Eleftheria terrae: one gene and its partner. The protein of the gene in region 1 interacts with the protein of each later gene in a pairwise test. Links are inferred from orthologs where the notes say so. Each region holds a gene or a part of one and is shown on either strand. Other genes may lie near its edges. The genes, in order: N7L95_RS04700 and N7L95_RS02220.

Region 1 (14,538 bases):
CAACGCTGACAAGGCGCTGCTCTCCAGCACCGACTGGACCACCGTGACGCCGGCCGGCCTTGGCTATGCCGCAGTCAGCGGATGGCTGGCCGGGGCCACCGTGCAGGACGGCTGGTGCGGTGACGGCTGGTGCGTGCTGCGCCTGCAGGGGCGTGGCTGGGCGGTGTGGCCGGTGCGCGACAGTGTCAACGTCACACTGCCCTTCACGCCGGTCGCGGCGCGGCTGCTCGACGGCCAGCGCATCGGGGTGAGCGGCACCTCCCGGTTCCTGCTGGAAGGGCCGGTCTTCTTCGAGCAGTCGGGCGCGCCTGCCTTCTGACAGCGGGCCCGGCTGCAGCCGGCAGGCCGCGGCCGCCCGGGTCGCGGCCGGCCGGCCACCCACCACCGCGCAGGGGGCTGGCATGAGGACGTGACCCGGCTGTGACGGCCGAGCTGTGCGGTGGTGTATTCGGAAGTGTCATGGCGCCTTTGTGGCGCGCGGGCTCAATGCCGCCCGGCGACGCCTGCCTGCTTCATGAGGGGGGGCGGTGTCGCGACAACACCGAACTCACTACCGAGGACCTCATGAAAAAATCGATACTGCTGAGCACGCTCGCCCTGCTGTCCTGCGCCCCCGCCTGGGCCCAGACCACGTCCAACGTGACGCTCTACGGCCGGGTGGACCTGGGCCTCGCCCGCAACATCGGCGACGACACCCTCAAGCTGCAGGAAGGCTCGGGCAACCGGCTTGGCGTGCGCGGCAGCGAAGACCTGGGCGGCGGCCTGAAGGCCATCTTCAACATCGAGCACCGCTTCACCGCCGACGACGGCGTCGCCAACAAGACCTTCTGGCAGGGCCGCTCCGTGGTGGGGATGCAGGGCGGCTTCGGCACCGTGACGCTGGGCCGCGACTACACGCCGGCCCGCAATGTCGCCAACGCGCTCGACCCCTGGGGCGGCGACACGGTGGCCAAGCACGAGAGCAACCTGCTGGGCGACAGCAGCAAGCTGGCCCCCACCCGCAAGGCCAACGCCATCACCTACGCCAGCCCCGACTTCAGCGGCTTCAAGGCGCAGGCCCAGATCGCGCTGGACGAGGACGAGGCCACCGACACCAAGACCACCTACGGCCTCTCCCTGGGCTACGTGGGCGGGCCGCTGTCGGTGAGCTACGGCTTCGACAAGTTCGCGAAGAAGAACGCCACCTGGCATGTGGTGGGTGGCTCCTGGGACCTCGGCATGGCCAAGCTGTTGGGCGGCTTTGGCACCGGCAAGGACGCCAAGGGCGACAAGCGCCGCGCCTGGATCGTCGGCGCCGCCGCGCCGCTGGCCAGCGGCGAGCTGCGCCTGGCCTATAGCAAGCTGGAGACGAAGGACCCGGACCAGGACCTGTCGTCCAAGTTCGGCATCGGCTACCACTACCCGCTGTCCAAGCGCACCACCGTCTATGTGGATGTGGCCAACGACAGCGAAGCGAAGGAAGACAAGACCGGCGTCGACTTCGGCATCAAGCACAATTTCTGACGTTCGCCTCTGTCCAGAGCGCGACTTGCAGCCGCCCCGCGGGGCGGCTTTTTTGCGTCCGCGTGCGGCGCGGCCGCCTCATGCCGGGCTGGTGCCGCCGCCCGCCGTGGCGGCGGCCACCAGGCGCTGCACCAGCGGGTGCTGGATCTTGCGCTGCGCGGTGATGAGGTAGAAATGCTCGGCCACGTCGGTGCAATGGCCGAGCAGCGTCAGGCCGTGCACGCGCGTCAGCTCGTCGTGCGACCACTGTGGCGCCGGGAAAGCGCCACTGCCGCTGCGTCCGAAGGTGGCCAGCAGCGCGCTGTCCTCGAACTCGCCGACCACCAGCGGCCGCACGCCCACCCGCTCGAACCAGTGCTCCAGCCGTGCCCGCAGGGCCCCATGCGTGGTGGGCAGCAAGACTGGCAGCCGCCCCAGGCAGGCCGGAAAGTCCTGGGTGGCGCTTCCCAGCAGCGCGGCCGGCGCATACCAGGCCACCGGTGCCTCGCCCAGCGCATGGCTGTACAGCTTGAGGTTGGGATTGGGCGGGGCAGGGCGGTCGGACAGCACCACGTCGAGCCGATGCAGCGCCAGTTCGGCCAACAAGCGCTCAATCTCGTCCTCGTGGCACAGCAGCCGTACCTGGTGCCCCGCCATGGCGGGCTGCAAGAGCTGCGGCACGGCCAGCTTGGGCAGGCCGTCGGAAATGCCCACGGCCAGGCGCACACTGCGCTCGGTGGCCGCCTCGCGCACCAGGCCCGGCAACTGCTCGCCGAGCTGGAAGATCAGTTCGGCCTGTGCAAGTGCCGCGGCACCTGCCTCGGTCAGCGCCACGCCCCGGCCGGCCGGCTTGAGCAGCGCATGGCCCAGCGAGCGCTCCAGCTCACGCACCTGGGCACTCACGGTCTGCACCGCCATGTCGAGCCGTTGCGCCGCCCGGGCCATGCCGCCTTCCTTGGCGACGACCCAGAAATAGTAGAGGTGGCGATAGTTGAATGAGGTGGCCATGCTTCAAGTTCGGGAATTCCGAAGTATCCTTCTGCGAAACCTATGTTTTTTCAGAAGCAATTCTTGCCTATCTTCGGCAATCGCCTCATCCCTTCATCAATGCAAGGAGACCTGACTGATGAAATCCTTCCTGCTCGCCCTGTCGATTGCCGTCGCCGGGCTGGGTTTCGGCGGCCTGCCGTCCGAGGCCGAGGCCAAGCGCATTGGCGGCGGCAAGAGCGCCGGCATGCAACGCCAGATGCCCCCGCGCACCCCTGACAACACACCGGCCACCCCGGCCAACCCCAACCAGGCGTCGCCTGGCGTGCCGGCGGCTGCCGGTGCCGCCGCTGCAGCGCCGGGCAAGCGCTCATGGCTGGGCCCGGTCGCCGGCATCGCTGCGGGCCTCGGCATTGCCGCGCTGCTCAGCCATTTCGGCCTCGGCGAAGGCATGGCCAACATGCTGACCATGATGCTGATGGCGGCCGCGCTGTTCTTCGTCATCCGCTTCCTGATGCGCCGCTTCGGCGGCGGTGCGGCGCGCCAGGCTCCGGCTGGCATGCAGTTGGCCGGCGCGCATGCGCACGGCGGCAGCGGCCCCGCGCCGTTCGGTACCCCGGCAGCCGCGCAGCCGATGCAGCGCACCGCTGGCGAATTCAAGCCGGTCTCTGCCGCTGCGGCGGGCGGCATCTCGCTCGGCAAGGGCGCTTCGGCACCGGCCGGCGTCGCCGTTCCCGGCTTTGATGCGCAAGGCTTCGAGCGCGTGGCGAAGATGCTGTTCATCCGCCTGCAGGCGGCCAACGATGCCCAGGAAGTGGACGACCTGCGCAAGTTCACGACACCGGAGCTGTTTGCCTCGCTGCGCCTGGACCTGCAGGAGCGCCAGGGCGCCGCACAGCGCACCGACGTGCTGCAACTCGAGGCCGAGGTGATCCACCCGGCGCAAGAGAACGGCCAGTGGGTGGTGACGGTGCGCTTCCACGGCCTCATCCGCGAGGCGGCCGAGGCGCCGGCCGAGCCGTTCAACGAGCTGTGGCACTTCGTGCGCCCGCTCGACGAGAGCCGCGACTGGGCCATTGCCGGCATCACGCAGGCATCCTGAGCCTGCACGGCTCGGCCAAGCTGGCAGCCCGTGTGGCTGCCGGCAAAAAGGGCGGCTTCGGCCGCCCTTTTTGCTGCCCGCCGGCTGCCCTCGGGGGCTGTCACTCAAGCGTGCCGGCGACCGCCTGCCGCCTCTGGAGCCGTCGCCGCATCGGCCGCCTGCCTCTCATTCCCTATGCCGGACCACCGGCATGGGGCCGCGGGGCGCCGCAGCGGCCCTTCGCCGCGAGAGCACGAAACCGCCCGGCCTGCCAGGCGGGACGAGGCGCCAACGCTGCCAACAGGGTTCGCCGGCGCAAGGATGACTTCGATGTGAATCAGTCCTAACATGCCCGCATGCGACGCAGCCTGGTTTCCTTCTTCATCGCCGTGCCCCTGCTCGGCGCCTGCAGTTCGGTTGGCGTGGGCCTGTCGGTGCCGGTCGGCTTCGGCGGCGTCGGCGTGTCCATCGGCTCGGACGGCCGCATCGGCGGCACGGTCGGGGTGGGGCGGGGCGGCGTTGGTGTCGGCATCGGCGGCACCACCCGGTTGCCGGCGGCCGCCGAGGCGCCGCAGTCCGCCGCTTCGCAACCCGCAGCGGCGGCTTCCTCGGCCAGCGGCGGCGCCGCGCGCTGAAGCCCATCGTGGCTGCCGTCGCGATGCCTGTCCCGCCGGTTGCGGCGAGGCATCGCGGCGGCCGTGCCGGCCCTGGCATCCGCCAGATGCTTCACATGCTAAGCAGTTGCCGCAGTGGCGAGCGAGTTACAACGGTGTTAGAGTGCGCCGTCTGAAAAGCAGGTCCTTCCCGTCCCCTTTGCTGGTTTCTGTATTGATTCCAGATGAAAGGCGGGTCGCAATCCGCCAACCGGTCAAGCCGTGTCGCGGAAGGTTGTCCAACCAGCCAACAGCCCTGGAAACCGGGGTGAAAGGTGAGCGAAATGATGCAGCAATACAGGTCGAACTCGTACCTGTTCGGGGGCAATGCGCCCTATGTGGAAGAGTTGTACGAGGCCTATCTCGACAACCCCGGCTCGGTGCCGGACAACTGGCGTGCCTACTTCGATGCGCTGCAGAACGTCCCCGCCGCCGACGGCTCCGAAGCGCGTGACGTGCCGCATGCGCCGGTGATCGAATCCTTCGCCCAGCGCGCCAAGTCCAACGCCTTCGCGGTCAAGGCCAGCAGTGCCGACCTGGCCGTGGCGCGCAAGCAGGTCCACGTCCAGTCCCTCATCGCTGCCTATCGCTTCCTCGGCTCCCGCTGGGCCGACCTCGACCCGCTCAAGCGCCAGGAGCGCCCCCGCATCCCCGAGCTGGAGCCGGCGTTCTACGACCTGAGCGAGTCCGACATGGACATCACGTTCAGCGCGACGAACACCTACTTCACCAAGGCCGAGCAGATGACGCTGCGCGAGATCGTGCAGGCCTTGCGCGAGACCTACTGCGGCACCATTGGCGCCGAGTTCATGCACATCACCGAGCCGGCTGAAAAGCGCTGGTGGCAGCAGCAGCTCGAAAGCATCCGCTCCAAGCCGGTCTTCACCGCCGAGAAGAAGAAGGCCATCCTCGAGCGCCTGACCGCCGCCGAAGGCCTGGAGCGCTACCTGCACACGAAGTACGTCGGCCAGAAGCGCTTCTCGCTGGAAGGCGGCGAGAGCTTCATCGCCTCGATGGACGAGCTGATCAAGCGCGCCGGCGAAAAGGGCGTGCAGGAAATCGTCATCGGCATGGCCCACCGCGGCCGCCTGAATGTGCTGGTGAACACGCTGGGCAAGACCCCGCGCGACCTGTTCTCCGAGTTCGACCACACCGCGCCCGAAGACCTGCCGGCCGGCGACGTCAAGTACCACCAGGGCTTCTCCAGCGACGTCTCCACCCCTGGCGGCCCGGTGCACCTGAGCCTGGCCTTCAACCCCTCGCACCTGGAGATCGTCAACCCGGTGGTCGAAGGCTCGGTCAAGGCCCGCATGGACCGCCGCGGCGACAAGGCTGGCGACCAGGTGCTGCCGGTGCTGGTGCACGGCGACGCGGCCTTCGCCGGCCAGGGCGTCGTGATGGAAACGCTGGCGCTGGCCCAGACCCGTGGCTACTACACGGGCGGCACGGTGCACATCGTCATCAACAACCAGATCGGCTTCACCACCTCCGACCCGCGCGACAGCCGCTCGACGCTGTACTGCACCGACGTCGTCAAGATGATCGAGGCCCCGGTGCTGCACGTGAACGGCGATGACCCCGAGGCTGTGGTGCTGGCCACGCAGCTGGCGCTCGACTACCGCCAGGAGTTCAACAAGGACGTGGTGGTCGACATCGTCTGCTTCCGCAAGCTGGGCCACAACGAGCAGGACACCCCTTCGCTGACCCAGCCGCTGATGTACAAGAAGATCGCGGCCCACCCCGGTACCCGCAAGCTCTACGCCGACAAGCTGAGCACGCAGGGCGCCATCGCCGGCGACGAGGCCGACGAGATGGCCAAGGCCTACCGCGCCGCGATGGACGCCGGCAAGCACACGGTCGACCCGGTGCTGACCGACTACAAGAGCAAGTACGCGGTGGACTGGTCGCCCTTCCTCGGCAAGAAGTGGACCGACGCGGCCGACACCGCGCTGCCGCTGGCCGAGGTCAAGCGCCTGGCCGAGCGCATCACCACCATCCCGAGCAACTTCAAGGTGCACCCGCTGGTCGAGAAGGTCATCGCCGACCGCGCCGCGATGGGCCGTGGCGAGATCAACGTCGACTGGGGCATGGGCGAGCACCTGGCCTTCGCCTCGCTGGTGGCCAGCGGCTACCCGGTGCGCCTGTCGGGCGAGGACTGCGGCCGCGGCACCTTCGTGCACCGCCATGCCGTGCTGCATGACCAGAACCGCGAGAAGTGGGACGAGGGCAGCTACATCCCGCTGCAGAACGTGGCCGACAACCAGGCTCCGTTCGTCGTCATCGACTCCATCCTCTCCGAGGAAGCGGTGCTCGGCTTCGAATACGGCTATGCCAGCGCCGACCCCAACACCCTGGTGATCTGGGAAGCGCAGTTCGGCGACTTCGTCAACGGCGCCCAGGTGGTGATCGACCAGTTCATCGCCTCCGGCGAAGTGAAGTGGGGTCGTGCCAACGGCCTGACCCTGATGCTGCCGCACGGCTACGAAGGCCAGGGCCCCGAGCACTCCTCGGCCCGCCTGGAGCGCTTCATGCAGCTGGCCGCGGACAACAACATCCAGGTCGTGCAGCCCACCACCGCCAGCCAGATCTTCCACGTGCTGCGCCGCCAGCAGGTGCGCATGTTCCGCAAGCCGCTGGTCATCATGACGCCGAAGTCGCTGCTGCGGAACAAGGACGCCACCTCGCCGCTGGCCGAGTTCACCAAGGGCGAGTTCCGCACGGTCATCGGCGAGCTGAACCCGCAGGTGGATGCGGCCAAGGTCAAGCGCGTCATCGCCTGCTCGGGCAAGGTCTACTACGACCTGGTCAAGAAGCGCGAGGAGAAGAAGGCTGCCGACGTTGCCATCATCCGCGTCGAGCAGCTCTATCCCTTCCCGCACAAGGCCTTCGCGGCCGAGCTGAAGAAGTACCCCAACCTGGTCGATGTCGTGTGGTGCCAGGACGAGCCGCAAAACCAGGGCGCCTGGTTCTTCGTGCAGCACTACATCCACGAGAACATGAGCGAAGGCCAGAAGCTGGGTTATGCCGGCCGTCCGGCCTCGGCTTCGCCGGCAGTGGGCTACGCCCACCTGCACCAGGAGCAACAGAAGGCGCTGCTCGACCAGGCCTTCGCCAAGCTCAAGGGTTTCGTCCTCACCAAATAAGCAGCTTCGCGGTCGGGGCGGGCGCCGCCTGCCCCGCCTGACCGCCTGCGCGGCGCCGGGCCAGGGGCCGGCCGCGCCGCATCACAGACATCGAAAGACACGTTATGGCAATCGTAGAAGTCAAGGTTCCGCAGCTCTCCGAATCGGTGGCCGAAGCCACCCTGCTGCAATGGAAGAAGAAGCCCGGCGAAGCCGTGGCCCAGGACGAAATCCTGATCGAGATCGAAACCGACAAGGTCGTGCTGGAAGTGCCGGCGCCTGCCGCCGGCGTGATGGGTGAGCTGGTGGTGGCTGACGGCGGCACCGTCACCTCCGACCAGGTCATCGCCAAGATCGACACCGAAGGCAAGGCCGGTGCAGCCGCTCCCGCTGCCAGTGCTCCGGCTGCTGCGGCGCCGGCGCCTGCTGCGGCGTCGCCGGCAGCGCCTGCCGCCGCGACGGGCGGCAGCAAGTCCGACGTGGCGATGCCCGCTGCCGCCAAGCTGATGGCCGAGAACCACCTGACCGCCGGCTCGGTGGCCGGCACCGGCAAGGACGGCCGCATCACCAAGGGTGACGTGCTGGGCGCGATCGAAGGCGGTGCCAAGCCCGCCGCTGCGGTGCCCGCACCGGTGCAGGTCCCGGCGGCACCCGCCGTCGCCAAGCCCCTGCCGGCCGTGGCCGCGCCGGTGGCCAACCTGGGCGACCGCCCTGAGCAGCGCGTGCCGATGAGCCGCCTGCGTGCCCGCGTGGCCGAGCGCCTGCTGCAGTCGCAAGCCACCAACGCCATCCTGACCACGTTCAACGAAGTGAACATGGCGCCGGTGATGGAGATGCGCAAGAAGTTCCAGGAGAAGTTCGAGAAGGAGCACGGCGTCAAGCTCGGCTTCATGAGCTTCTTCGTCAAGGCGGCGGTGCATGCGCTGAAGAAGTACCCGGTGCTCAACGCCTCGGTGGACGGCAACGACATCGTCTACCACGGCTACTTCGACATCGGCATTGCCGTCGGCTCGCCGCGCGGCCTGGTGGTGCCCATCCTGCGCAACGTCGACCAGATGACCTTCGCCGAGATCGAGAAGAAGATCGCCGAATTCGGCCAGAAGGCCAAGGACGGCAAGCTGGGCCTCGAGGACCTCTCGGGCGGCACCTTCTCCATCTCCAACGGCGGCGTGTTCGGCTCGATGCTGTCCACCCCCATCATCAACCCGCCGCAGTCGGCCATCCTGGGCGTGCACGCCACCAAGGACCGCCCGGTGGTGGAGAACGGCCAGATCGTGATCCGTCCGATCAACTACCTGGCCATGTCCTATGACCACCGCATCATCGACGGCCGCGAAGCCGTGCTGGGCCTGGTGGCCATGAAGGAAGCGCTGGAAGATCCGGCCCGCCTGCTGTTCGACATCTGAGGACCCGACGATGAGCAAACAATTCGACGTCATCGTCATCGGCGGCGGCCCCGGCGGCTACATCGCCGCCATCCGCGCGGCCCAACTGGGCTTCAACACCGCCTGCATCGACGAATGGAAGAACAGCAAGGGCGGCCCGGCCCCGGGCGGCACCTGCACCAACGTCGGCTGCATTCCCTCGAAGGCGCTGCTGCAGTCCTCCGAGCATTTCGAGCAGGCCGGCCACTCCTTCGCCGACCACGGCATCTCGCTGTCCAACCTGTCGATGGACGTGGCGAAGATGCTGGGCCGCAAGGACACCGTCGTGAAGCAGAACAACGACGGCATCCTCTACCTGTTCAAGAAGAACAAGGTCAGCTTCTTCCACGGCCGCGGCTCCTTTGCCAAGGCGGTGGAGGGCGGCTATGAGATCAAGGTCAGCGGCACGACCGAGGACACCCTGGTCGGCAAGCACATCATCGTGGCCACCGGCTCGAACGCACGCGCCCTGCCGGGCGCGGCCTTCGACGAGGACAAGATCCTCTCCAACGACGGTGCCCTGCGCATCCCGGCGGTGCCGAAGAAGCTGGGCGTGATCGGCTCCGGCGTCATCGGCCTGGAGATGGGCTCGGTGTGGCGCCGCCTGGGCGCCGAGGTGACGGTGCTGGAAGCGCTGCCGACCTTCCTCGGCGCGGTGGACGAGCAGATTGCCAAGGAAGCGCTGAAGATCTTCACCAAGCAGGGCCTGAAGATCGAGCTGGGCGTGAAGATCGCCGAGGTGAAGACCGACGGTGAAGGCGTGGCGGTGAACTATGTCGATGCCAAGGGCGGCTCGCAGATCCTGTCGGTGGACAAGCTGATCGTCTCGATCGGCCGGGTGCCGAACACCATCGGCCTGAACCCCGAGGCAGTGGGCCTGAAGCTGGACGAGCGCGGCGCCATCGTGGTGGACGACGACTGCAAGACCAACCTGCCCAATGTCTGGGCGGTGGGTGACGTGGTGCGCGGCCCGATGCTCGCGCACAAGGCCGAGGAAGAAGGCGTGGCGGTGGCCGAGCGCATTGCCGGCCAGCATGGCCACGTCAACTTCAACACCGTGCCCTGGGTCATCTACACCCACCCGGAAATCGCCTGGGTGGGCCAGACCGAGCAGCAGCTGAAGGCCGCCGGTCGTGCCTACAAGGCCGGCAGCTTCCCCTTCCTGGCCAACGGTCGCGCGCGGGCGCTGGGCGACACCACCGGCCTGGTGAAGTTCCTGGCGGACGCCAAGACCGACGAGATCCTGGGCGTGCACATCATCGGCCCCTACGCCTCGGAACTGATCGCCGAGAGCGTGGTGGCGATGGAGTTCAAGGCGAGCGCCGAAGACATCGCGCGCATCTGCCACGCCCACCCGTCGCTGAGCGAGGCGACCAAGGAAGCCGCCCTGGCGGTGGACAAGCGCACGCTCAACTTCTGAGCCTTGGCCGGGGCGCCGCTGCCCGGCCTACCGGCCTGAGCCGGTGGGCCCGCGGCGGCAGCGGCCCCTGCATCACCGGGACGGAGGGCGACTTGCGGGTCGCCCTTTTCACGCGCGCTCCCAGGAGCCGGCGAACAACGACAACAGGTTTCGATGGTCACCGTTACCGAGCTGTACGAACAGACGCTGAAGGAGCGCGGCTATCGCAGCGATCCGGCGCAGCTGCGCGCCATCGAGGCGCTGCAGCGCTGCTACGACGAGTGGGTGGACTACAAGGCCCGCCGCTCCAATGCGCTGACCAAGCTGCTGCGGCGCCCGCCGCTGCCCAGGGGCGTCTACATGTTCGGTGGGGTGGGGCGGGGCAAGAGCTTCCTGATGGACTGCTTCTTCAACGCCGTGCCGGTGCAGCGCAAGACGCGACTGCATTTCCACGAGTTCATGCGCGAGGTGCATCGCGAGCTGGCCGAGCTGAAGGGCATGGCCGACCCGCTGGACGAGTTGGGCCGGCGCATCGCGCGGCGGCACCGGCTGATCTGCTTCGACGAGTTCCATGTGGCGGACGTCACCGACGCGATGATCCTGCACCGCCTGCTGCAGGCCTTGTTCGACAACCGGGTCAGCATCATCACCACGTCCAACTTCCATCCCGACGAGCTCTATCCCAACGGGCTGCATCGCGACCGTATCCTGCCGGCCATCGAGCTACTGAAGGACAAGCTGGAGGTGATCAACGTCGATAACGGCACTGACTACCGGCGCCGCACGCTGGAGCAGGTGCAGCTGTACCACACGCCGCTGGGCATCGAGGCCGACACCCAGATGCAGCAGGCCTTCGAGCGCCTGGCCGAGGCACGTGACGAGGACCCGCTGCTCCATATCGAGCACCGGGAGATTCGCGCCCGGCGCCGCGCCGGCGGCGTGGTGTGGTTCGATTTCCAGACGCTGTGCGGTGGGCCGCGCTCGCAGAACGACTACCTGGAACTGGCCACCCAGTTCCACACCCTGCTGTTGTCGAACGTGCCCCGCATGTCGCCGCGGCTCGCATCCGAGGCCCGCCGCTTCACCTGGCTGGTGGACGTGCTGTATGACCGCCGCGTCAAGCTGATGCTGTCGGCCGAAGTGCCGCCCGAGCAGCTCTACACCGACGGCCCGCTGGCGCACGAGTTCCCACGCACCGTCTCGCGGCTGCACGAGATGCAGTCGACCGAGTTCCTCTCGCTGGCACACCGCAATGTGGACACCCGGCTGACCTGAACGCCGCCAGCGGCCACCGCTCGCGGCAGCCGCCGGTGTTCGGCGCCGGCTTGCCGCGCAGGCCGCCTGTCGGCCGCTGGCCGGCCTGCAGGTGTCGCGCCCGCTGGGGTCCACTGAGGGCCCTCGCGACCTGCCTTGCAGGCGTCTATCATGCCGTGCCGGCTCCCGGCAGGTGGCGCGGGAAGCGGGGTGGGCGATGCGCGGCATATTGCCCCAGACTCATGGCACATCGCTCGTGGCACAGGGCGCACGGCACATGGCGCACGGCATGGCGCATGGCACGGCGCATGGCATGGCGCACGGCATGGCGCACGGCGCATGGCGCATGGCGCGCAGCCGACCGCGCGACGGCTGACTCACGACGCATGCCGGATCGTGCTGAGCGCGGCCTGCAAGGCGGCCAAGTCGATGGGCTTGGTCAGGTGGTGGTCGAAGCCGGCGGCCTGGGTCATCTGCTTGTGCTGCTCGTGGCCCCAGCCGGTCAGGGCAATCAGCAGGGCGTCCTTGCTGTGCGGATGCTGGCGAATCAGCCGGGCCAGCTCGAAGCCGTCCATCACCGGCATGCCGAGGTCGATCACCACCGCGTCGGGCTGGAATCCGTCGTCGATCGCGTAGAGGGCCGCATCGCCGTCGTAGCAGACCTTGGCATCCGCCCCGATCAGGCGCAGCAGTGCGCCTACCGGGTCTGCCGCCGCGCGGTTGTCGTCCACCACCAGCACCCGGGCGGAGAGGCGAAAGCTGCGCGCTTCGGCCGGGCTGAGGGTGGGCAAGCCCTGGGTCGCCAGCGGCAGGTGCACGGTGAACTCGCTGCCCTGGCCGGACCCCTCGCTGTAGGCAGCGACGCTGCCGCCATGCAGCTCCACCAACCGGCGCACCAGCGCCAGCCCCACCCCCAGTCCCGCGCTGAGCGCGGTGCCTGGGCTGGGCACCTGGGCGAACAGGTCGAAGACATGCGGCAGCATGGCCGGCTCGATGCCATGGCCGCTGTCGCGCACCGAGATGTGCGCCTGCTGGCCTTCTCGCTGCACGGTGAGCCAGATGTCGCCACCCGGCGCGGTATGGCGCGCGGCGTTGTTGAGCAGGTTGGTGACCACCTGGGTCAGGCGGACCCGGTCACCCTGCACCCGCAGCGGCGCGGCGAGCAGAGAAAGGTGCAGGCGCTGACGCGCGTCGATGATGTGCGGCATGCTGGCCTCGACGGCCGTGTTCACCACCAGCAGCAGGTCGACGTTTTCCTTGCGCAGGGCGATCTTGCCGTGGGTGATGCGCTGCACGTCGAGCAGGTCGTCCACCAGGTGCACCAGGTGGTTCACCTGCCGCTCCAGCATCTCGTGCAGGGGGGCAGGGTCCAGCGCGCCGGGTGCGCTCAGGCGCAGCAGCTCCAGCGCGCTGCGCAGCGGTGCCAGCGGGTTGCGCAGCTCATGCGAGAGCATGGCGAGGAATTCGTCCTTCTGACGGTCACGCTCTTCCAGTTCACGCTGCACGGCTTCGAGCTGGTCGCGCTGGTGGCGCACCGCCTGCAATTCCACCGACTCGGAGTGCATGCGCCCCGACCGGGCGCCGACATCCTCACCGTGCAGCAGGTGTCCGAGCGCCGGGTACCCGGCCAACAGCGCCTGCAGATCGTCTTCATAAGCCAGCTCGGGGTGCAACAGGCTCCAGGCATGGGCGGCCCGGATGTAGGCCAGGCAGGCCAGCAGCCGTTCGCAGCGCAGCAGGCCGAGCGCCTGCCGCAGCGCCTGGGTGGCGTCTTCTGCGCGGGTGGGGTCGGTGAAGAGGGCCGTGGCCACGTCGAACAGCTGCTGCTCCAGCGGCGTGTCGGGCGCCGGCCAGGCGGCAAGGGGGGCCTCGCGTGCAGCAAGCTGGGCAATGGCTGTCTGCACCTGCTCGCTGCCCGCCGGCGCCCGCTTCAGCAGGGCCAGCACCTGCTCGACGCTGGCCGGGCAGGCGGCGGCATCGCCGGCGGGACGGCCCCGGCCGAGCAGGTAGCCCACATGCCGGACGATGCAGTAGCGCCGTTCGCAAAAGCGCGAGAGATGGACGAACAGGCGTTCCTTGAACAGCGAGGGCAGCGGATTGTCGAGGTAGGCCGCCTTGGCAAACTGCCACAGCGCCGGCAGCCAGCCCGGCATGCCGCCGGCGGCCCTGAAGAAGTTCGGCAGCAGCCCCAGTCGCTCGGTGATCTCCCTTTCGACAGCCGCTTCGTGGCCGGGGGCCGCGGCTCCGCCACCGGCGGTGTTCTTCGGGGTCGCATCGGCTGCTGCAAGGGGGGAGGCGGGGTCGCCGTGCGGCATGCCGCTCGACCGGGGGCCGCTGGCAGTGCCGGCCAGCAGGCCGCTTGGCACGTCGTTCGGAGCGCTGCCCGTATCGGGGGGCTTGCCCGCCGCGCCATGCACCGTGCTGCCGGGCCCGGCGCCTGGTGCGGTGCTCGACGCACCGTGCGTGGAATCTCCCGGCGTGACGAGGGCAGCAGGGTGCTGCGGGGCGGTGACGGGCATGGCGGCTCCTGGTGATGGCGGAAGGGAGCCGCAATGGCGCGTGCCATGCACCGGGCTCCTGCTCGCCCGCAAGGGCTGGCAGGCGGCAAGCCAGGCCGGGTGCGGTCAGTGGCGTGGAATCTAAGCCCTTGCGGGGGGCATTTCAACGCGGGTTCTGACAGTCGCCCTGGAACCGCCTCAGCTGAGCGCTTCGATGCGCACCACCGCGAGCGACAGGTTGTCGCCGCCTCCGCGGGCCCGCTGGCGCGCCTTGCTGATCAGCATTTCGCTTGCCTCGCGCGGTGGCAAGGTGTGCAGGATGGCGCCCAGCTCCCGGGGGCTGAAGTAGTGCCACAACCCGTCGCTGCAGGCCAGCAACGCATCGCCCACCTCGAGTCGGGCGATGTGGTGGGTGGTCACCGGTGGATCCTGGAAGGTGCCCAGGCAGCCGGTCAGCAGGTTGGACTGCGGGTGCACATTGGCCTCGTCCTCGGTGATCTGCCCCTCGTCGACCAGGCGCTGCACATAGGAGTGGTCCTTGGTGCGGCTCACCATGTCGGCGCCACGGAAGTGGTAGACCCGCGAGTCGCCGGCATGGATGACCGCGCATTCCCGGCTCGGATTGATGAGGAAAGCCG
Region 2 (14,104 bases), 630 kb from region 1 along the record:
CGACTGCATGCGGTGCGCGTGCTGGACTGCTCCGGCACTGGCAGCTGGGCCGGCGTGATCGCCGGCATCGACTGGGTGGCCGCGCATGCGACGCGGCCTGCGGTCCTCAACATGAGCCTGGGCGGTGGCGGCAATGAAGCGGTCGATGCCGCGGTGGCTGCGGCGGTCAATGCCGGCATCGTGGTGGTGGTCGCAGCCGGCAACGACTATGGCGGCAATGCCTGCGACACCTCCCCGGCACGCGCCTTCACCGCGCTCACCGTGTCTGCGACCGACCGCAGCGACAAGCGGGCCGACTTCGCCAACATCGGCACTTGCGTGGACCTGTTCGCGCCAGGCGTGGACGTGCTCTCGGCCTGGACCGGAAGCGACTCGGCCACGAAGTCGATCAGCGGCACCTCGATGGCTTCGCCCCATGTCGCGGGGGTGGTGGCCACCTACCTCGAGAGCCATCCGTCGGCCAGCGTCGCCGAGGTGACCAACGCGGTGCTGTCGCAGAACACCGCCGGCCTGGTGGCGGATGCGGGGCAGGGCAGCCCGAATCATCTTGCCAGCACCCTCGCGACACGGGTGAGTGCCTTCTACCGCTACCTCCAGCCCGGCAACGGCGCGCACTTCTACACCACCAACTGGCAGGAGCTCAACGCAGGCATCAACGGCTGGGTGTATGAGGGCATCTCCGGCTACCTAGCGCCCACCGAGACCGCCGACAGCCAGCCGCTTCACCGCTACTACCACGCGGGCAACGGCGACCACTTCTACACCACCAACTGGGGGGAGCTGGGGGCCGGGGGCAACGGCTGGACCTATGAAGGCGTCACCGGCTACTGCCCACGGACGGCCGATGCCGGCACGCAGAGCCTGCACCGCTACTACAACCCGTCCGCCGGGCAGCACTTCTACACGGTGAACTGGGACGAGCTGGGAGGTGGCGGCAGCAGCTGGACCTATGAAGGCGTGGCCTGCCTTACCTACACCGCGCCCTGAGTCGGCGCCGGGGCCGGCAGGTCCCGGAGCCAGCAGCCTGCGCCGGTCCAGGCGCAGCCTGCTGGTGCCGGTGGCTGGTGCAGGCTGCTGGTGCCGGTGGCTGGTGCCGGTGGCTGGTGCCGGTGGCTGGTGCCGGTGGCTGGCTCCGGTGGCTGGTGCCGGTGGCTGAGGGCCGTGCCCGACGCCCGTGGCCGCTGCACGTGGCTGACGCGCGTGACCGGTGCAGGCGGCTGATGTGCACGAAGGGTGTGGGTGGCCGGTGGAGGGGTGACGCGCGAGGGCGGCGCTGGGGCGTCATGAGAGCGGCACCGGGCGCTGTGGGAGGCTGAACCGCTCACGGGCACGAGCGTCCGTGCCGCCCTTGCGCAAGAATGGGTGGCCCCGGCCGTCGCTGCCGGGCCTTCACGCAGGAGCCTTCATGATCAAAGCCGTACTCACCGGGCACAGCCGGGGACTGGGCGCCGGCCTGGCGTCCGAGTTGCTGAAACGCCGGATTGGTGTCCTCGCGCTGGCGCGCGGCGCAAGCGCCGCGGCCTCGGCCGAGCAGCCGCTGTTGCAGGCAGTGGCCGTGGACCTGGCCGACACACGCAAGCTGGCCGACTGGCTGGCCGGGCCGGCGCTGGGCGATTTCCTGGCCGGCAGCCGCATGGTGCTGCTCATCAACAATGCCGGCATGTTGCAGCCGGTGGGTCCCCTCGCGCTGCAGGACCCGGCGGAGCTGGCCCGGGCGGTGGCGCTCAACGTGGCGGCGCCGATGATGCTCGCGGCAGCCGTGGTGGCCGCCCGCCCGGCTGGCGTGGACACCCGCATCCTGCACGTGTCGAGCGGAGCCGGGCGGCGGGCCGTGCCTGGCTGGTCGGTGTACGGGGCGACGAAGGCGGCGCTCGACCATCACGCCCGGACCGCTGCGGAAGACGGCCTGGCTGGCGTGCGCATCTGCAGTCTTGCACCCGGCGTGATCGACACCGACATGCAGGCCGAGATCCGCGCCGCCGACGAGCAGCGTTTTCCCCAGCGCGAGCGCTTTGTGGCGCTCAAGCGCGAGGGCGGGCTGTCGAGCGCCGAGGACACCGCCCGTCGCCTGCTCGATCATCTCCTGAGCGCCACCTTCGGGCAGGCGCCAGTGGCTGATCTGAGGGAGCTCGACATTCGCTGAGGCCTTGCCCGCGCGCTGCCCGGCGTGCAGCCGGGCTTGGTGCGGCCGGGCGGATCGGCGTACGGCAGCCGGTTTCGCACCTCTGCGCGGTGCTGCGGCCGGCAGGCGCAGCGGGCTTAGACCCGGCCGCTCCTCACCGAGCGGACCGGTCCTGCACGCACCCGGCGCAGCAGATCATTCACATGCCATCGGTTCGCCCGGGGCCACTGTCACCGGAACGCGCACCGGCCGGCGGACCGCCATCGCGTACTCCGTCGTGGCCAGTGACTCGCCGGCGAAGCTGCGCAAGGTCTGCCCGGTCGGGCTGGGCCTCGGACCGAAGAGGAATTCCAGCACCTCCCGCAGCCACACCCGGCGGCCCATGCGGGTGTACCACCGCATCGCATGCCGGAACTCGGCATCCTTGCCGAACAGGACCCGCCGCAGCGCGGCCGGCCGCAGTTGCATCGTCGCTTCCATGAACTTGACCCACAAGATCATGCGCCAGGGGGGGACCCGCTGTGTCGCCAGCACCTGGTGCTTGTAGTCCCAGCGGCGGGTGTCCGGTTCCACCACCTCCCGGTCGGCCACGGTCTCGTAGTAAGGCGTCCAGCGATGGGGCGTGACGTAGAGCAGCTGGATCTGGTCCGGGTCGTATCGCAGCAGGTGGCGCAACGAATGCCAGTAGTCGGCGTCCCGCTCCTCCTCGAAACCGACCACGTAGGTGGCCATCGAGATGATGCCGTGCTGGCGCAACAGCTGGATCGCCTGCTGGTCCTCGCTGACGGTCGCACCCTTGCGAATGCGCTTCAGCGTTGCTTCGCTGTAGCTCTCGATGCCGAGCAGGAACCGGATCACGCCGGCCCGCTTGTAGAGATGCAGGATGTCCGCATCCCGGACGATGTCGCCCGCACGCGTCGAGCCGACCAGGGTCAGCGGCACGTTCTCGGCGATCAACGCCTCGAGGAAGGCCTTCCACGCCTTGCGGGAGCCGGTGGGCAGTTCGTCGGCGAAGTTGATGAGGCGCACGCCATGGTCGCGGTAGAGCCGGGCGAGCTCCTTCGCGAAGCGCACCGGGTCCCGGTGTCGCCAGCGGGTCCAGAAGCCCCGCTGCCCGCAATAGCTGCACAGGTAGGGGCAGCCACGCGAGAACTGGACCACCACGGCCCGGCGGCCTCCCCAGTAGCTATAGCGGCTGTGGTCGATCAGTTCCCAGCCGATGCGCCAGGCGTCCAGATCGGTCAACATCGGCGCCTGGCCGGTGGTGCGGACCTGACCTTGTTCGCGGTATGCGATCCCCGGCACGTCCGACAGCGGCGTGTTCGACGAAAGGGCGCGCATGAGCCGGGTCGCCGTCTCCTCGCCTTCGCCCCGGACCACGATGTCGATCTGCGGCGCCTCAGCCAGTATCTCCTGCCAGTGGTAGGTCGGGTGCACGCCGCCATAGACGATGCAGCAGCCAGGCATCGCCTGCTTGAAGAGGGCCGCCAGCTCCAGCACGGTCACATGGACCGAGCTGGAACCGGAATGACCGAGCATGACCACATCGGGATGCTCGCGCCGCACCGCATCCACCACCTGGCCGAGGGACAGCGGTCCCAGTTCCGCATCGAGCAAGCGAACCGGGAACCCGGCGTCGATCAACGGCCCGCCGACCGACAGCAGGCCCAGAGGCGGCAACTGCTCGCGCGGAACGCGGCTGCCGATGGCAGTGTGGGGAGGATTGACGAGCAATATCTTGAGGGCCGGCATGTCACAGGGGTCAGGGCGCCGCGAAACGGCAGGAGGCCGGCGAACATAGCCGACCGCGCCTGCAGTGACAAGGGCATGGCCAACGAAGGCGTTTGCAGCCAGCGGCAACGCCGGCATCGCCTTGCAGTCGCGGCGCGTCGATACCGTTTTGGAGCGGTCTGCCCCCTAGCGCTGCCCGGCGCGTGGCGTCGACCCCGCGCTGGACACTCCGCCATTGCCTTTCGGTCACACCGCCGCTGCGGTCCCTCGACGGTTCGCCGCCGGCCGCCAATCAAGACGGCCTGCACGGTGCGCTTGCTGTATGGCGGCTGATGCGAGACGCCCGGAGGACTCGCCGCGGCTGCCCCGGCTGGCGCCGTGGCGACACTGGCGCTTCCACTGCCTGGGGCGCCGTGGCTACCTGTGACCCGGCGCAGGCGCCGGGCCGCGTGGCTCAGACCGCTGCCACCCAGCGGGCGCCGCCCGGCAGCATCGCTTCGGCGGCCCGTTCGAGTGCGGCCAAGCGGTCGAGCTCACGGCACACATCAACGAAGCTGCCGCTCAGCAGGGTGCGACGATGGTCGCTCGGGTCTTGCACCACCCGCAGGTGGCGGGCCGGTGTGCTGCCCAGCGCCGGTACCCGCACGGTCGGTGCTGCTGCGCCCGGCTGCAGGTGCACGCGCACCTCCCACCGGCCGCCCTTGCCGGCGAACAGGCTCACGCGCAGGTCGGCCTCGCCATGGTCGTCCCAGTGAGCCGACCAGGGCCGCACCGCGAAGACGGTGGTGTGGGCCCGGCGCGCGGCACGCTGGAGCTCGCGCAGGTCAGCCAGGGCCAGCTCGGGCAACCACACGGCCAGCACACCGCCACGGCCGGCCCGCAGCCAGGACAAGGCCCGCGGCAGCGTCTCGTGCGAGGGCACCTCACAGGTGCCGGTGGCCCGGGCGCCCGGCGTGGCCACGCAGCCTTGCGCCGGATCGAAGACCACCCCGGCCGGCTGGCCCAGCAAGGCGGTGCGCTGGCCGTGCGACGCGGCGCTGCACAGCACCGGGCCGAGCAGGGCCAGCTCGGGATGACCCGGCTGCGGCGCCAGCACCTCGACCACGCCGGCGGCCGGCCAACCGCCGGCCGGCAGCACCGCGTCGAGTGCGGGAAAGCCACTCGGGGTGGGACCGGCGGCGGCCGCCGCCGCGGCGCTGCCGCCTGGCCCGGCGGGCGTCATCGGCAGCCACAGTTGCTCGCGCAGACGTGCCCACCAGGAGGGGCGGCGTGGGGAACGCCCCGGCGCGCGGACCAGGCGCGCCTCCGTGTGGCCGTTGCCGGCGTCGGTGGGGGCGGGGGTGGGGGGGGTGTGGATGGAAGAGGCCATGTCCGTCTCCGAAAATCAAAACAGTGCAATGACGTTCGGCAGGATTGGTCGTTTCGGAAGTCCTGCAGCCCGGCTGGGCTGTGCTTCCTGCTCGCTGCACGGGGCTCGCGAGCAGAGGCTCGCGAAACGCCCGCCACCCGCGCAGCGGCTCGGCGAAAAAAGCGTGAGTCGTGGTCGGTCGTCGGCCGGTGCGGCTCAGCCGCTGCCGCGGCTTGCAGTGCGATGGCGCTGGCCCTCGCCGCCCGCTTCGCTAGCGGACATGCGCAGCTGGCCATAGAGCAGCTTGCGCTGGGCGGTGTAGTGCCACCACGGCGCCGCAGGTGCACCGCGCATGAAGTCGATCGCTGCCATGAAGGTATCCAGCACGCAGGGGTCTTGGCGTTGGCCGGTGCGTGCGCACAGGTCGTGGTAGAGCACCAGCGCGTCGCGGCCGATCAAGTCGCGCGGGGCGTGAATGCCCAGCAGCGCCAGGTCTTCAGCGAGCGAGGGGCCGATGTTGGGGATCAGCTCCAGCGACGCGGTCGGATGCAGGCAGTCGGTGTGGCGCAGCGCTTTCATCAGGACTTCCGGAGGCTGGAGTTGAAACACCGGGCAGGTCACATCACCAGGGTGTTGCGGATCAGGCCGACGGCGATGCCCTCGAGCTCGAATTCCTGGCCGGGCTCGACCACGATGGTCTTGAAGTCCGGGTTCTCGGCGATCAGCTCGATGGTGCCGCGTGTCTTCTTGAAGCGCTTGACCGTGACATCGTCACCCAGCCTTGCCACCACGATCTGCCCGTTCTTGGCTTCCTTGGCTTTCTGCACGGCCAGCAGGTCGCCTTCCAGGATGCCGGCGTCGCGCATGCTCATGCCGCGCACCTTCAACAGGTAGTCCGGTTGCCGGGCGAACATGCTGGCACCGACGTGGTAGGTCTGGTCGATGTGCTCCTGCGCCAGGATGGGGCTGCCGGCGGCGACACGGCCCACCAGCGGCAAGGCCAGCTGTGCAATGCCGGGCAGCGGCAGCAGGCCCTGGCGTCCCATGCTGGCCAGCCGCGATTCGTTCACCGAGCGCAATGTGTCAGACTTCAGCCGGATGCCACGCGAGGTGCCACCCACCAGCTCGATGGCGCCCTTGCGCGCCAGCGCCTGCAAATGCTCTTCGGCGGCGTTGGCCGAGCGGAACCCGAGCTCGGCCGCAATCTCTGCCCGGGTGGGCGGCGCGCCGGTGCGCTCGATGGAAGCGCGAATCAGGTCGAGGATCTGCTGCTGGCGCGCGGTGAGCTTGGGAAGGTCGGAGCGTTGCGGGTCCACGGGCACCTCGGGTGGTGGGTTCAAATGGGGTGTTGACAGCCCGGGGCGGTAGCCAGGGCCTACAGCGGTTCGAAGGCGGCTTCCTCGCGGAAGCGGTGGCAGGAACGGCTGAGGCGCAGGCACTGTTCGGGCATCCAGTAGCTGTATTTTTATCCAGTCTTTCGAAAAATGCAAAGCAAAGCGAAGCAGGTCGTGATCCTCGGCACCGGTGGCACGATTGCGGGCACCGCCGCCCAGGCGGCGGACACGGTCGGCTATCGGGCGGCCCAATTGGGCATCGCCTCGCTGGTGGAAGCCATTCCGGGCCTGCTGGCCTGTCCGCTCGAGACCGAACAGGTCGCGCAAGTGGACAGCAAGGACATGGGCTTCTCGGTGTGGCAGGCACTGGCCCGCCGCATTGCGCACCATCTGGCGCGCGAGGAAGTGGCCGGGATCGTGGTCACCCACGGCACCGACACGCTGGAGGAGACCGGCTACCTGCTTCAGCGGCTGCTCGCGCCGGCCAAGCCGGTGGTGCTGACCGCCGCGATGCGACCGGCCTCGGCCCTGCAGGCCGACGGGCCACAGAACCTGCTGGACGCGGTGCTGGTGGCGCGCGAACCAGGCGCGCGCGGCGTGCTCGCCTTGCTGGCCGGCGCGGTGCACAGCGCTGCGGAGGTGCGCAAGAGCCACACCTACCGCCTGGATGCCTTCTGTTCGGGAGACGCCGGGCCGCTGGCGTATGTGGAGGCCGGCCAGCTGCGCCGCCTGCGCGACTGGCCCCAGGGCGAGGCACTGGGCCTGCAGGCGGTGGCGGCCGATGTGGCGGACTGGCCCTGGGTGGAGATCGTCTCCAGCCACAGCGGGGCCGACGGGCGGGCGGTGCGCGCGTTGACGCGCATCGGTGTGCAGGGCCTGGTGGTCACGGCCACCGGCAACGGCACGGTGCACGAAGATCTGGAGGCGGCCCTGCTGGAGGCGCAGGCCGCCGGCGTGCGGGTATGGCGCAGCACCCGCTGCGCCGAAGGCCGGGTACTGCCCCGGCCGGACGATATGCTGCCGGCCGCGCAGGCCGGCACGCCCTACAAGGCCAGGGTCGAGCTGCTGCTGCAGTTGCTGTCCGCGCGCGGCGCCTGAGACGGCGGCGCGCGGCGCGGGCCGCCCTGGCGCGGCCCGCGGGCCCTCAGACCACGCTCAGGCGCACTTCGATGTTGTTGCGGGTCGCATTGGAATAGGGGCACACCTTGTGTGCAGCTTCGACCAGCGCCTCGGCATCCGCCTTCTCCCAGCCGGGCAGCGAAATGGCGAGGTCGGCCTGGATGCCGAAGCCGGCCGGGATCGGCCCGATGCCGACCTTGCCGGTCACCGAGGTGTCGGCCGGCAGCGCCTTCTTCTGCTGCGAGGCGACAAACTTCATGGCCCCGAGGAAGCAGGCCGAATAGCCGGCGGCAAAGAGCTGCTCGGGGTTGGTGCCGGCTGCGCCGGAGCCGCCCATTTCCTTCGGCAGGGCAAGCTTCACGTCCAGCGCACCGTCTGACGAGACCGCGCGGCCGTCGCGGCCTCCGTTGGCGGTGGCTTGGGCGGTGTACACCACTTTGTCGAGTTTCATCGAAAGACTCCTTGCTTGGTTGGACAGGGGGGAGGGAAACCGACGCTTCTGAAATGAAGCGTTCTATTGAATTGTGTACAACATATTGCAACAAGCCGATGGCATCATGCCGCCTCGGCCTGGCTGCTGTCTTCTTCGTGCGGCTCGACGGCCTGCAGCGCCAGGCGCTGCCGCAACGCGTGCAGCCGCTGGCGCAGCTCGGTCATCTCGGTCACGGTGCATTGCACGGCACAGGAAACCTGGCGCGGCACTTCGGCGGCGCTGCGGCGCAGCTGGCGGCCGGCGGTGGTCAAGGTGATGACCACACGGCGTTCGTCGTCCTTGGCGCGGGTGCGGGTGAGCCAGCCGCCGGCTTCCATGCGCTTGAGCAGGGGCGTGAGGGTGCCGGAGTCGAGGAAGAGCCGCTCGCCCAGTGCCCCCACGCTCAGGCCGTCCTGCTCCCACAGCACCAGCATTACCAGGTATTGCGGATAGGTCAGGCCGAGGCGGTCGAGCAGCGGCTTGTAGAGCTTGGTCATCGCCAGCGACGTCGAGTACACCGCGAAGCAGAGCTGGTTGTCGAGCAGCAGCAGGTTGTGCTGCTCATCGACGGCGGGCTGCAGGGCGGTGGGCTTGTGCGTTGGCATGGTTGAACTGTACTTCACAATTCAATTGCGTGCAATATAAACAACTTTCGAACTGAAGGAAGATCGCCGGGCGTGGCTGCACCGCTGCACGGGCAGCCGGCGATCATGTCGGCCACAGGTGAGGGCGCTTGTCGCGACGGCCGTGGACCCGCCAGCGGGGCGGCAGACACGCGTTCCCGCCGCGGCCCGGAGGCCTGTTCAGGCGGCGAGCTGCTCGATCTGCTCCGACAACTCCAGCCAGCGCGCTTCCAGGCGTTCGGTCTCGTCGGCGATGGCCTTCAGGCGCTGGCCATGCGCGGCGAGCTGGGACGGTGGCAGCGTGCCGGTGGCCAGGGCCGCTTCGAGTTCGGCCTTCTCGGTGGCGAGGGCCGCCATGCGCTGCTCCACCTGGCCCAGCTCCTTCTTCAGGGGCTTGGCCTGTTCGGCCAGCCGCTGGCGAGCCTGCGCCTGGGCCTTGCGGTCGTCGCGGCGGTTGGCGCCGGCAGCGGCTCCGGCCGGCTCGGCAGCCACCGCAGCGGCAGCCGGTGAAGGGGCGGTCGCTGAAGGCGCCGTCGCTGCAGAGGGGGACGCCGCGGGTGCAGCCGCCGCCGCGGTGGCTGCTTCCCGCTGCAGCTTGGCTTGCTCCAGCAGCCAGCGTTGGTAGTCGTCCAGGTCGCCGTCGAAGGGGCCGACGCCGCCACGGGTCACCAGCCAGAACTCGTCGCACACCTCACGCAGCAGCGCGCGGTCGTGGCTCACCAGCATCACCGTGCCCTCGAACTCGTTGAGCGCCATGCTCAGCGCCTCGCGGGTGTTGAGGTCCAGGTGGTTGGTCGGCTCGTCCATCAGCAACAGGTTGGGGCGCTGCCACACCAGCATGGCCAGCACCAGGCGGGCCTTCTCGCCGCCGCTCATGGTGCCCACCGCCTGGTTGACCATCTCGGCCACGAAGCGGAAGCGGCCAAGGAAGTCACGCAGCTCCTGTTCTCGCCCGGCGGGGCCGACGTCGCGCGCGAGCCGGATCATGTGCTGCAGTGGCGATTCGTCGGCCCGCAGCACGTCCATTTCCTGCTGCGCGAAGTAGCCGATGGCCAGGCCCTTGCCTTCGGTGATCTGGCCTGCGATGGGCGGCTGCATGCGTGCGATGGTCTTCACCAGCGTGGACTTGCCCTGGCCGTTGGCGCCCAGGATGCCGATGCGCTGGCCGGCCAGCACCGAGCGGTCGATGTTGCGCACGATGGTGGTTTCGGCGCCGGTCTCGGCATCGCGGTAGCCGCAGGACACCCGGTCGAGCGCGAGCATCGGGTTGGGCAGGCTGAGCGGCTCGCGGAACTCGAAGCTGAAGTCGGCCGCGGTGAGCACCGGCGCCAGCTTCTCCATGCGCTCCAGCGCCTTGACGCGGCTCTGCGCCTGCTTGGCCTTGCTGGCCTTGGCCTTGAAACGGTCGATGAAGCGGGTCAGCTGGGCCATGCGTTCCTGCTGCCGCTCGAAGGCCGACTGCTGTTGCAGCATGCGCTCGGCGCGCATCTGCTCGAAGGCGGTGTAGTTGCCGGTGTAGCGGGTCAGCTGGGCGTTGTCGAGGTGCAGCGTGACGCGGGTGATGGCGTCGAGGAACTCGCGGTCGTGGCTGATCACGAGCATGGTGCCCTCGAAGCGCTTGAGCCAGCTTTCGAGCCAGACCAGGGCGTCGAGGTCCAGGTGGTTGGTGGGTTCGTCCAGCAGCAGCAGGTCGGCGGGACACATCAGCGCGCGCGCCAGCTGCAGCCGCATGCGCCAGCCGCCCGAGAAGCTGTTGACCGGCGCGTGCAGCTGGGCCGGCTGGAAGCCCAGGCCCATCAGCAGCGCCTGCGCACGCGAGGTGGCGTCGAAGCCACCCGCCTCGTCGATCAGCTGGTAGGCCTCGCCGATGGCATGGCCGTCTTCGCTGGCTTCGGCCTGGGCGAGGGCGGCGCGGGCCTCCAGCAGCCGGGTGTCGCCCTGCAGCACGAAGTCGGTGGCCGAGTCCTCGGTCTCGGGCATCGACTGCACCACCTCGGCCACGCGCCAGCGCGCGGGGATCTCGGCATCGCCGCTGTCGGCCTGCAGCTTGTTGGTGAGCAGCGCGAACAAGGAAGACTTGCCGGCGCCGTTGCGGCCCACCAAGCTGGCCTTCTCGCCCGGATGCAGGGTGACGCTGGCGTCCTGCAGCACGACCTTGGTGCCGCGCCGCAGGGTGAGGTTCTTGAGGGTGATCATGGGCTCTGAGCTTCCAGCAGGGCGGTGCGGGTCACGAGCAGCACCTGGTCTTCACCGGCGCTGGTCTCCAGCCACACCACCTCCAGCCGCGGAAAGGCGGCTTCGAAATGATGACGTTCATTGCCGATCTCCAGTACCAGCACGGCGTCGTCGCTCATGCGGGCGGGGGCCTCGGCCAGCAGGCGGCGCACCAGGTCCATGCCATCGCTGCCACCGGCCAGCGCCAGCGCCGGCTCCGCGCCGTACTCGGCCGGCAGGCTGGCCATGGTGATGGCGTTGACATAGGGCGGGTTGCACAAGATCAGGTCGTAGGGCCCGGCCAGCGGGCCCTGCGGTGCGCCGAGCAGGTCGCTGTGGTGCAGCGTGATGCGCCCGGCCAGCTGGTGCCTGTCGACATTGATGCGGGCCACGGCCAGCGCGTCCTCGGAGAGGTCGGCCGCGTCCACGCTGACGTCGGGATAGGTCATCGCGGCCAGCACGGCCAGGCTGCCGTTGCCGGTGCACAGGTCGAGCACCCGGCGCGTGCGCTCGGACAGCCAGGGGTCGATGCTGGCGTCGGCCAGCAGCTCGGCAATGAAGGAGCGCGGCACGATGCAGCGCTCGTCCACATAGAAGGGCACGCCCTGCAGCCAGGCTTCCCGCGTCAGGTAGGCGGCCGGCTTGCGGGTGGCGATGCGCTGGGCGATGAGGGCGTCGACGCGGGCCTCGTCCTGCGGGGGCACCGGGCGGTCGGCCACCAGGTCGAGTTCGTCCAGCGGCAGCGACAGGCTCCACAAGGTCAGCCAGGCGGCTTCGTCGAAGGCGTTGGCGGTGCCGTGCCCAAACGAAACGCCCGCCTGTTCGAGGCGGGCGCTGCTGCGCTCGATGAGTTCGAGTAGCGTCATGCGATGAGGCCTTCCAGCGTCTTGCGGTAGATGTTCTTCAGCGGCTCGATGCACGCCACCTCGACATGCTCGTCGATCTTGTGGATGGTGGCATTGGGCGGGCCGAACTCGATGACCTGCGGGCAGATGCGCGCGATGAAGCGGCCGTCCGAGGTGCCGCCGGTGGTGGACAGCTCGGCCCGCAGCCCGGTTTCGCTCGCAATGGCGGCCAGCAGCGCCTCGCTCAGGGCGCCCGGCTCGGTGAGGAAGGGCCGGCCGCCCAGGGTCCAGTCGAGCCGGTAGTCCAGGCCGTGCCGGTCCAGCACGGCCTGCAGCCGCGCCTGCAGCGCCTCGGGGGTGGAGGCGGTGGCATAGCGGAAGTTGAAGTCCACCACCATCTCTCCCGGGATCACGTTGGTGGCGCCGGTGCCCGCATGCAGGTTGGAGATTTGCCAGCTGGTGGGCGGGAAGAAGGCATTGCCCTGGTCCCATTCGATGGCCGTCAGCTCCGCCAGTGCGGCGGCTGCCAGGTGGATCGGGTTGCGCGCCAGCTGCGGGTAGGCGATGTGGCCCTGCACGCCCTTGACCACCAGGCGGCCGGAGAGCGAGCCGCGGCGGCCGTTCTTCACCACGTCGCCCAGGCGGTCCACCGAGGTGGGCTCGCCGACGATGCAGTAGTCGAGCCGCTCGCCCCGCTCGTCCAGCCATTCACAGACCTTCACGGTGCCGTCGCGCGCCGGGCCTTCCTCGTCGCTGGTGAAGAGCACCGCGATGGAGCCCCGGTGGCCCGGGTGGGCGGCAACGAATTCCTCGATGGCCACCACCATGGCCGCCAGCGAGCATTTCATGTCGGCGCTGCCACGGCCGTAGAGCTTGCCGTCGCGGTGGGTGGGCAGGAAGGGGTCGCTGTGCCACTGCTCCAGCGGGCCGGTGGGCACCACGTCGGTGTGGCCGGCGAACACGAGCGTGGCGGCGTCGGCGCCGGCGCTGCCGGCGCGCTTGGCCCACAGGTTGGTGACGCGGAAGCTCTCAGGGCCGCTGATGAGGGTTTCGCAGGCGAAGCCGAGCGCTTCCAGGCGGCTGCGGATCAGGGCCTGGCAGCCGGCGTCGTCGGGGGTGACGGAGCGGCGGGCGATCAGTGCTTCGGCCAGTTGCAGGGTGGCGGACATCGGCGGCGGCGTCCTCAACGGATGGTGCCGAAGCCGGTGGTGCCGAAGCCCGTCGTGCCGAAGCCGCTCGGGCGCTCCTCGCGCACGTCGAGCGTGATCTCGGTGAAGGAGGGGCCGTCGTCCTCTTCCTTCTTGGGCGCCGCCTTGGACTGGGCGGTGGTGTCGTTCTGCAGCCGCCACATCAGGTTGGTGGGCGAGTCGGCGTAGAGCAGGCCTTCCTCCCGGGTGACGCGGCCGGTGTTGATCAGGCGGGCAATGTCGGTCTCGAAGGTCTGGGAGCCTTCGGCCATCGACTTCTCGACCGCTTCCTTCACGCCGGTGAAGTCGCCTTTCTCGATCAGCTCGGACACCAGCTTGGTATTGAGCAGCACTTCCACCGCCGGCACCCGCCCGCCACTGACGGACTTCAGCAGGCGCTGCGAGACCACCGCCTTCAGGCCGGACGCGAGGTCGGACATCAGCGCTGGGCGGGCTTCCGGCGTGTAGAAGGACAGGATCCGGCCCATCGCGTGGTAGCTGTTGTTGGCGTGCATGGTCGCCAGCACCAGGTGGCCCGACAGGGCATAGGACAAGGCAGCCGTCATCGTCTCGCGGTCGCGGATCTCGCCGATCAGGATGCAGTCCGGCGCCTGGCGCAGCGCGTTCTTCAGCCCCACCTGCAGCGACTGGGTGTCGCGCCCCACCTCGCGCTGGTTGATGACCGACTTCTTGTTGGTGAACAGGAATTCGATCGGGTCTTCGATGGTGAGGATGTGGCCCGACACGAGCTGGTTGCGGTGCTCCAGCATGGCCGCCAGCGTGGTGCTCTTGCCGGTGCCGGTGGCGCCCACCATCAGGATCAGGCCGCGCTTCTCCATCACCAGGCTGCTCAGCACATCGGGCACGTTGAGGCTGTCGAGGGCCGGGATCTCGCTGGGGATGCAGCGGAACACCGCCGCCACCGAGCCGCGCTGCTTGAAGGCGCTGAGGCGGTAGCTGGCCACGCCGGGCAGCACCAGGCCGATGTTGAGTTCACCCGTCTCGTCCAGCTCTTCGAGCTGGGTGGGGGTGAGCAGCTCGGCCAGCAGCTGGCGCGGCTGCGAAGGCATCAGCGGCTGGTCGCTGACCTGCAGGATCTGCCCATGGAT

What was found.
Region 2: the proteins of N7L95_RS04700 (region 1) and N7L95_RS02220 interact in binary tests that used the Escherichia coli proteins (3 or more experiments, as listed by UniProt). The link is inferred for Eleftheria terrae from one-to-one orthologs.

What each region holds. Positions count from the first base shown.
Region 1 is NZ_CP106951.1:1,042,323-1,056,860, reverse strand. The notes cover bases 4,113-7,546. They hold N7L95_RS04700 (2-oxoglutarate dehydrogenase E1 component), read left to right. Parts: upstream 4,113-4,487; coding sequence 4,488-7,346; downstream 7,347-7,546. Other genes in these bases: odhB (2-oxoglutarate dehydrogenase complex dihydrolipoyllysine-residue succinyltransferase), read left to right, coding at 7,451-7,546; N7L95_RS04705 (hypothetical protein), read left to right, coding at 4,113-4,185. Also shown: N7L95_RS04725 (carbohydrate binding domain-containing protein), read left to right, coding at 1-319; N7L95_RS04720 (porin), read left to right, coding at 565-1,503; N7L95_RS04715 (LysR family transcriptional regulator), read right to left, coding at 1,582-2,490; N7L95_RS04710 (Tim44 domain-containing protein), read left to right, coding at 2,609-3,571; more of N7L95_RS04705, read left to right, coding at 3,907-4,112; more of odhB, read left to right, coding at 7,547-8,731; lpdA (dihydrolipoyl dehydrogenase), read left to right, coding at 8,742-10,169; cell division protein ZapE, read left to right, coding at 10,323-11,423; N7L95_RS04680 (hybrid sensor histidine kinase/response regulator), read right to left, coding at 11,780-13,921; N7L95_RS04675 (PP2C family protein-serine/threonine phosphatase), read right to left, coding at 14,099-14,538. UniProt on the Escherichia coli protein: E1 component of the 2-oxoglutarate dehydrogenase (OGDH) complex which catalyzes the decarboxylation of 2-oxoglutarate, the first step in the conversion of 2-oxoglutarate to succinyl-CoA and CO(2).
Region 2 is NZ_CP106951.1:407,783-421,886, forward strand. What follows is about bases 8,438-11,437. They hold N7L95_RS02220 (ABC-F family ATP-binding cassette domain-containing protein), read right to left. Parts: upstream 10,946-11,437; coding sequence 8,930-10,945; downstream 8,438-8,929. Other genes in these bases: N7L95_RS02215 (MarR family winged helix-turn-helix transcriptional regulator), read right to left, coding at 8,438-8,731; prmB (50S ribosomal protein L3 N(5)-glutamine methyltransferase), read right to left, coding at 10,942-11,437. In the rest of the region: N7L95_RS02175 (S8 family serine peptidase), read left to right, coding at 1-987; N7L95_RS02180 (SDR family oxidoreductase), read left to right, coding at 1,406-2,143; bchE (magnesium-protoporphyrin IX monomethyl ester anaerobic oxidative cyclase), read right to left, coding at 2,318-3,874; N7L95_RS02190 (hypothetical protein), read right to left, coding at 4,308-5,222; N7L95_RS02195 (helix-hairpin-helix domain-containing protein), read right to left, coding at 5,418-5,780; transcriptional repressor LexA, read right to left, coding at 5,819-6,517; N7L95_RS02205 (asparaginase), read left to right, coding at 6,686-7,633; N7L95_RS02210 (organic hydroperoxide resistance protein), read right to left, coding at 7,680-8,105; more of N7L95_RS02215, read right to left, coding at 8,210-8,437; more of prmB, read right to left, coding at 11,438-11,829; dapE (succinyl-diaminopimelate desuccinylase), read right to left, coding at 11,826-12,977; N7L95_RS02235 (PilT/PilU family type 4a pilus ATPase), read right to left, coding at 12,992-14,104. UniProt on the Escherichia coli protein: Genetic data indicate it may be involved in ribosome assembly or function.